2 regions of the Mesorhizobium sp. RSR380A genome follow, and region 2 is predicted to be linked to the other one. Evidence: riboswitches for the same ligand, from Rfam matches in the RefSeq annotation. Region 2 holds a riboswitch; the other holds the start of a gene.

Region 1 (3,386 bases), 2.4 Mb from region 2:
AGCACCGTCAGCGTCACCGCTCGCGCCGGATCGAAGTCGAAACGCAGTGCCTGATAGATGGCGACTTCCAGCGTCGTCGCTGCCGGCCCGCCGCCGAGGATCAGGACGATGGTGAAGGAGGTGATGCAAAGCATGAAGACAAGCCCGGCGACGCCCGGCAGCGCGGCGCGCATCACCGGCCACTCGATCAGCCGGAAGGCTGGCCTCGCTCCCATGCCGAGCTGGCTCGCCAGCCGCCATTGATCGGCCGGCACCGTGCCCAGCGCTTCGAGGAACAGCCGGGTGGCCAGCGGCAGGTTGAAGAAGACGTGGGCAACGAGGATGCCCGGCAGCCCATAGATGTCGGGCCAGCTCTGGCCACCGATCGCGGCGAAATAACCGGCGCGGCCATAGAGCGCCAGTATGCCCAGCGCTCCGACAATTGCCGGCAAGGCAAGGGGCACAGTGAACAGCTGCAGGATGAAGCCGCGTCCGAAGAAGCGCGGATGCCGCGACAGCGCGCGGGCGACGAAGAGCGCCGGTACGGCGGAAAGCAGGGTCGAGAGCGCAGCCTGCCAGAGCGTGAAGCGGACAACGCGCAGGAGATAGAGGTCAAAGGCGGACGCGGCGCCGGAAAGGTCGTGCGCGCCTTCCCGGATAAGGCCGGCGAAGGCGCCACCGATCAGCAGCGCGATTGCCGCAAGCGCGACAATGCCGGCCGTGATGCGGGGGTCAGAGCGTTGCACTCTTTACCGGGCGTCGCGTTCCTTCGCGCCCCCCTCTGTCCTGCCGGACATCTCCCCCACGAGGGGGGAGATTGGCGGTTTTAGCGCTCCGCTCATTCCTGCAGCTTCGGAGATTGGCGAAAGTCAACGTAAAGGCCAATCTCCCCCCTCGTGGGGGAGATGTCCGGCAGGACAGAGGGGGGCGCCGTAGAGCACTCATCTTTTGACTATACAGCCAAATCTACTTGCTCATCACCGCCAGCCATTCATCCACCCAGGCCTTGCGATTTGCCGCGACCTCTTCCGGGCTGAACAGCAAGGTCTTCGCCGGCTTGACCAGCCTATCAAAAGCCGGATTGAGCGGCTTGTCGGTTTTCCCGGCCGGGAACATCCAGTTGGTCTCCGGAATGACATCCTGGAATTTCGGCCCGGTCATGAAGGCCAGGAACTTCGCCGCCAGCGGATTCTTCGCGCCCGTGGTGGTGATGCCGGCGACCTCGATTTGCAGATACTCGCCTTCCTCGAACGAGGCCGCCTGGTAGCGCCCGGTGTTCTCGGCCACCATGTGGTAGGCCGGCGACGTCGTATAGGAAAGCACCATCGGCGCCTCGCCCTTGGTGAACAGGCCGTAGGCCTCGCTCCAGCCCGGCGTCACCGTCAGCACTTTGCCCTTGAGTTTCGCCCAGGCTTCCGGCGCCTTGTCGCCATAGACCGACTTGACCCACAGCAGCAGGCCGAGGCCCGGCGTCGACGTCCTCGGATCCTGGATGACGATCTTGTCGGCGGCATCGCCCTCGACCAGTTCCTTCAGGCTCTTCGGTGGGCTCTTCAGCTTTTCGGTGTCGTAGACGACGGCGAAATAACCATAATCATAGGGCACGAAAGTGTCGTCGCTCCAGCCGCCCGGCACGTTGTTTTCAGCCACCGCGCCATGTGGGACAAACAGGCCGGAAGCCTTGGCTTCCGCGGTGAGGTTGGTGTCGAGACCAAGCACGATATCGGCCTTGGTCGAGGCACCTTCGAGCTTGACGCGGTTGAGCAGCGCGACGCCGTCGGCCACCGAGACGAAGTCGACGCTGCAGCCGCACTCGGCCTCGAATTCCTTCTTCACCTGGGGCCCCGGACCCCAGTCGGCAGTGAAACTCTCATAGGTATAGATCGTGAGTTTTTCCTGCGCGGACGCAGAGCTTGCCAGCAGCGAAACAGCAAGCCCCAGCGCTGGGACAAGACGGGACAAAAACATGCGCATCGGCGCCTCCTTCATTCGTGTTGAAAGGAATTGAGGCGTCGGGCTGTCCGAAGCGTCTAATCCCTCCGCCGGTACAAACCGGATCAGGTTCAGCGGGTTGGCGAGACTGCCTCTCAGCCGGTCCGCGAAGATCGCGTCCGGCACCCCGTTAGAGCGTTTCGACACATAGGCCCGGCCAAGGTGCCACGCAAGTGGAAGTTTGCCCGAGCATGATCCCGGAAAGTGGAATCCGTTTCCGGAAAAAGATCATGCTCCAACAAAGAGTGATGGTGCCGCTCGGCCTTCCGTTTCGTCGGCGGGGCTGGTAAGGGCCAGCGGATATGAGCACATTCACCATCCTGCTTGGCGGCGATCTCGTCCGCACGCCGCGGCTCGACCGCCAGGTCGCGGGCACGCGCGTCATCGCCGCCGACGCCGGCATCGATCATGCCCGCCTGCTCGGCGTGATGCCGGAGCTGTGGGTCGGCGATTTCGATTCCGTGCCGGCGGACCTGCCTGCCGATCTCGCCGCCGTGCCGCGGGAGGTGTTTCCTCCCGAAAAGGACAAGACCGATGGCGAACTGGCGATCGCGGCGGCATTGGAACGCGGCGCCACCAGCCTGGTGCTGGCCGGCGCTTTCGGCGGCAAGCGCGCCGACCACGCCTTCCTCCATCTGGCGCTCAGCCTGCGGCTGGCCGAGGCCGGGACAAAAGTGCTGTTGACCAGCGGAGCGCAGGAAGGCGCCCCTCTGCTGCCTGGCAAGGCCGGCTTCGACTATGCCGACGGAACGCTGTTTTCGGTGCTCGGCTTTTCCGATCTTTCGGGCCTCACCGTGTCCGGCGCGAAGTGGCCGCTCGACCATGTCGAGGTCGTGTTCGGCTCGTCGCTGACCATCTCGAACGAGGTCAAGTCCAACACGACCGGGGGAGGCCTCGAAATCGCGCTCGGCCATGGCCGCGCGCTGCTGCTCGCCCACCCCTACCCCTTGCCTGAAAGCTGACATGGCCCCGCCCCTTCTCAACCTCGACGGCATAAGACTGACCTTTGGCGGCACGCCGCTGCTCGATGGCGCCGAACTGACGGCGTCCGCCGGTGACAAGATCGCGCTCGTCGGCCGCAACGGCTCCGGCAAGTCGACGCTCCTGAAGATTGCTGCTGGTCTGATCGAGCCGCAAGACGGCGAGGTCTTCCGCCAGCCTTCGGCAACGGTGCGCTATCTCCCGCAAATGCCCGACATGGACGGCTTTGCCAATGTGCGCGCCTATGTCGAGGCCGGGCTTGGGCCTGCCGACGATCCCTACCGCGCCACATATCTGATGGAGCATCTCGGCCTCGCCGGCACGGAGAACCCCAACGATCTCTCCGGCGGCGAGGCGCGCCGCGCAGCACTTGCCCGCGTCATGGCGCCCGAACCCGATATTCTGCTGCTTGATGAGCCGACGAACCATCTCGA
Region 2 (3,386 bases):
GGCACTGCCTTGCCTGACACTGTCGAGCTGCAGGAGGTTCCCGACGTTCAGTACAGATACGCCGTCGTCGACAACCATACCGTGTTGGTCGACCCCAGCACGCGCAGGATTGTCGAGGTGGTCGAGTAACGCTCGACAACCTAACCATTCATCGGTGATACGGCCCTGTCGTTCTTCCCAAAAGGGCGGCAGGGCCGAATGACGAACATGATGAAAGGAGAATTGCCATGTTGCCGCATGTCGAGACCCCGAACTCCGCCAATGTTGCGGCGTGTTGCGACAAGTTGCTGGCCGAGCGCAACACGGCGCTGTTATCGATGAAGGAAGCGATCGCGCTCCTGCGGGAGCGCACCGGCACCGATCGTTCGGATGCCGACCTCGCGGGGCTGATCGTCAAGAAAGCGGCGCTGCTCGGCGTTGCGGTGATTTCCGACCCGCGCTGAGATGTCTCGTCACTCAAGACGCCGGCCGAATTTTCGGCTAATGTTTTCGTGGAATCTGGACCAACCGACCGGACCCAACCACGGAGGCTTAAGTGACGGACGACAAACAGGACCGCATTCGCCAGCGCGCGCACGAGATTTGGGAAAAGGCCGGCCGGCCTGAAGGCGCGCATCAGGAACACTGGGAGCAGGCCACGGCTGAAGTCGATGGCGCGGTCGCCAAGCCAAAAAAGGCGGCGAAGAAAGCTGACGCCAAGCCCGCCAAGGCAGCCGCCAAGTCAAAGGCAGCGAAGCCTGCCGCCGCAAAGTCCGGCAAAGCCAAATCGAAATAAGGCCAGAAATAAGGCCAGTCGAAATAAAGCAAGGCCGGAATTCGCTGGCCGGGCCATCCTTGGCGCCCGCCGTTCAGGCGCGCCCGAGCCTCTCAACCTGACGAATTGCGCCTGCGACGGGCAGCGCAATTCCTTGTGTTTGGCGACAGGCGCCCTCATGCCTCCCAGGCATAACTCGACAGCGCAAAGCGAATGCCGGCAGCTGTCATGGCCAGTTCGCATTCGGTGATCTGGCGCAGGTGGCGCAGATAGCGCGTTACAGTCTGTGGCAGCCAGCCGGCGCAGGCCTCGACATAGGCGCGGCTGTGAACAAGGGTGCCGGTCGACAGCCTCTCGTCCTTCTCGGCAACGACTTTCAGATATTGGCGGATGAAGCGGATGTCGTCGGCGATGTCTTGGCTGGCCATTCGCCAAGCCCCGGCGAGGCGTTCGCACTGATCGAATGACAAGGGCAACAAAGGGGGCGGCAATAAAGGCGGCGGCAACAAAGGCGGCGGCAACGACGGGGGTGACAGCAAAGGCCGAGAGAGATCGGCGAAGGCAACATGGTTCGCTGTGCTCAAGGACATTCCTCTCTGCGAAAAGAGATATCGTACTTTATGTACGAATAAGCGTCAAGCCAATTTCGTACGGTTGGGACGATGGAAATGAATATAGCAGCGGTCGCTTCAGCTAATCCCGCATCGTGAATCCTTCAGGAGTCGCACCAATTTCGCGGAGGGATTTCCCCAGGATGGTGTGACTGTTTTCCCTCGTGGCGGCGTCGAACAGGTTCAAGCCGCCCCGGATCGTCTCGCGCCAGTTTTCGCCCTTGTCCCACGCTTCCATGAAGGCGAAGGCAAGGTCGTCCTGGCGACGCGTGGCTTCGAGCGCTTGGGTCAGCAGGCGCGCTTGATGGAGATCCTTCTCCCGCTTGGCGCCAGCGCTCGGCCCGCGTCGCGAGGCGACGATCAGCTTGTGGATGGCGTAGCGCTGGGGCGAGGGGACCAGCACAGGCAAGCCCGAGCGATGCAGGAGCACAGTCCGGATGGGGTCGCGGATAAGGAAATCCAGAAACCGTAAGGGCTGCGCGGAGTCTCTGCCGTTTTCTTATAATTACGTTTATCAGCTTGAATTTCAACGCAGTTATAAGAAGTTCGTGGAAACGTTATAACGCAACGAACTGACGAGTCGTCTGTTAACGCCCGGGCGCCCGGCACGTCTGGCCCAAAACACTTTCCCGCAGTGCCTCAACAAACGGCTTCCCCAATGCCGCGAACGGTGCTTTAACCCGCCCATCCACAGGGGTGCTCCGTATCGTCGGGGCTGAGATGAGGGCGGCAAGCCTTCGGACCCTAAAGCTGATCTGGATAATACCAGCGGAGCGAGGCGGGCGATGTTTTCAGGCGCACAGATTTCCCTTTATCCCATGACCGACGATTTCGTCGGCGTCATCCTCGGCGCGCTCGGCGCGCTCGATCCCTGGCGCGACCGGCTGCGGATCGAAACCGATGACATCTCGACCCTTATGGTCGGGCCGCCCGAGGTGCTGTTTCCCGCCATGCGCGACCTGTTCGTCGCGGCGGCCAAAAGCGGCAAGCACTGCGTGCTTTCGGCGGCGATCTCGCGCGGCTGTCCGGGCGAGCCCGACGATCCGATCTGCCGCTCCGACGAGACCGGCGGCCCCGCCATTCCGCTGGACGAGCGCAAGATCGCCGCGATCCGCGCTGTCCAGGCCACGCCGTCGACCGGCCAGCCGGTGGCGGCGCAGTTCTCGCTCTACGTTATGGGCACGGGCGACCATATGGACGAGATCTACGGCTGCATCGATTTCCTGAAACAGTCCGGCGTCTTTGAGCGCTCAAAGAACTTCTGCACCAAATTGCGTGGCGATGCCGGTGCGGTGTTTGCCACGCTCAACGAGGCCTTCTGCCGCTTCGGCCCCGGCGCCGGCCACGTCACCCTCGACATCACGATCTCGGCGAACAGCCCGAGCGCCGTCTGAGCCGCGGCTCAAGCGTCGTTCCTTGAGGATATTGCCGTGGCTGGTTTATCTGACCCATTGCGTGGAGGAGATGCCTCTGACCCCTCAGCACAGAGAGGAGGGGAGCCATTGGCGATTGGCGAAGACCGCGATGCCCACGAATCTCCCCCCTCGAGCAGGAGATGGCCGGCAGGCCAGAGGGGGTCCCAGCGCGTGGAGCGCCGACGTCCTTTTCGCATCGGCAAGGCGTGGGCGCTCTATGCGAGACGACCCCCTCTGTCGCCTTCGGCGACATCTCCCCCTCGAGGGGGGAGATTAGCCGCAGCCATCGCCAAGACCATCCCCGCCGCCTGCGCCTCCGCCCTGCTCCTCGCGGCGTGGGAGCTCTACGCCCGCTATGGTGGCGCTGCGCCCACCATGCTGCCGGCGCCGTCGCGCGTGCTGCAGCAGGCCTGGGAGCATCGCGCTGCCCTTGCCGACAACACGCTGCCCACCATCCGCGCCACATCAGCCGGCTTCGCCTGCTCGTTGGTCGCTGCCTTCGTGCTTTCGGCGCTGGTCGATTTCTTGGCCCCGCTGCGCCGCGCGCTGTTTCCGCTGCTGATTGTCAGCCAGACCTTGCCGCTGGTCGCGATTGCGCCGCTCATC

Evidence for each region. A riboswitch is a leader RNA that binds a small molecule or an ion and turns the genes downstream of it on or off. The one in region 2 is predicted to bind thiamine pyrophosphate.
Region 1: another riboswitch for thiamine pyrophosphate. It lies ahead of thiB (thiamine ABC transporter substrate binding subunit); the one in region 2 lies ahead of ACYG9Z_RS23425 (YkoF family thiamine/hydroxymethylpyrimidine-binding protein).

The regions. Positions count from the first base shown of each region.
Region 1 covers NZ_JBTTIB010000001.1:2,415,279-2,418,664, forward strand. The annotation lists gene thiP (thiamine/thiamine pyrophosphate ABC transporter permease) at 1-725, opposite strand, end outside; gene thiB (thiamine ABC transporter substrate binding subunit) at 946-1,953, opposite strand; TPP riboswitch at 1,997-2,111, opposite strand; gene ACYG9Z_RS11690 (thiamine diphosphokinase) at 2,274-2,933, shown strand; gene ACYG9Z_RS11695 (ABC-F family ATP-binding cassette domain-containing protein) at 2,935-3,386, shown strand, end outside.
Region 2 covers NZ_JBTTIB010000001.1:4,855,225-4,858,610, forward strand. The annotation lists gene ACYG9Z_RS23400 (DUF1236 domain-containing protein) at 1-129, shown strand, start outside; gene ACYG9Z_RS23405 (hypothetical protein) at 228-443, shown strand; gene ACYG9Z_RS23410 (DUF2934 domain-containing protein) at 536-775, shown strand; gene ACYG9Z_RS23415 (hypothetical protein) at 931-1,182, opposite strand; partial or broken gene ACYG9Z_RS23420 (GSU2403 family nucleotidyltransferase fold protein) at 1,448-1,837, opposite strand; TPP riboswitch at 2,048-2,160, shown strand; gene ACYG9Z_RS23425 (YkoF family thiamine/hydroxymethylpyrimidine-binding protein) at 2,151-2,759, shown strand; gene ACYG9Z_RS23430 (ABC transporter permease) at 3,015-3,386, shown strand, end outside.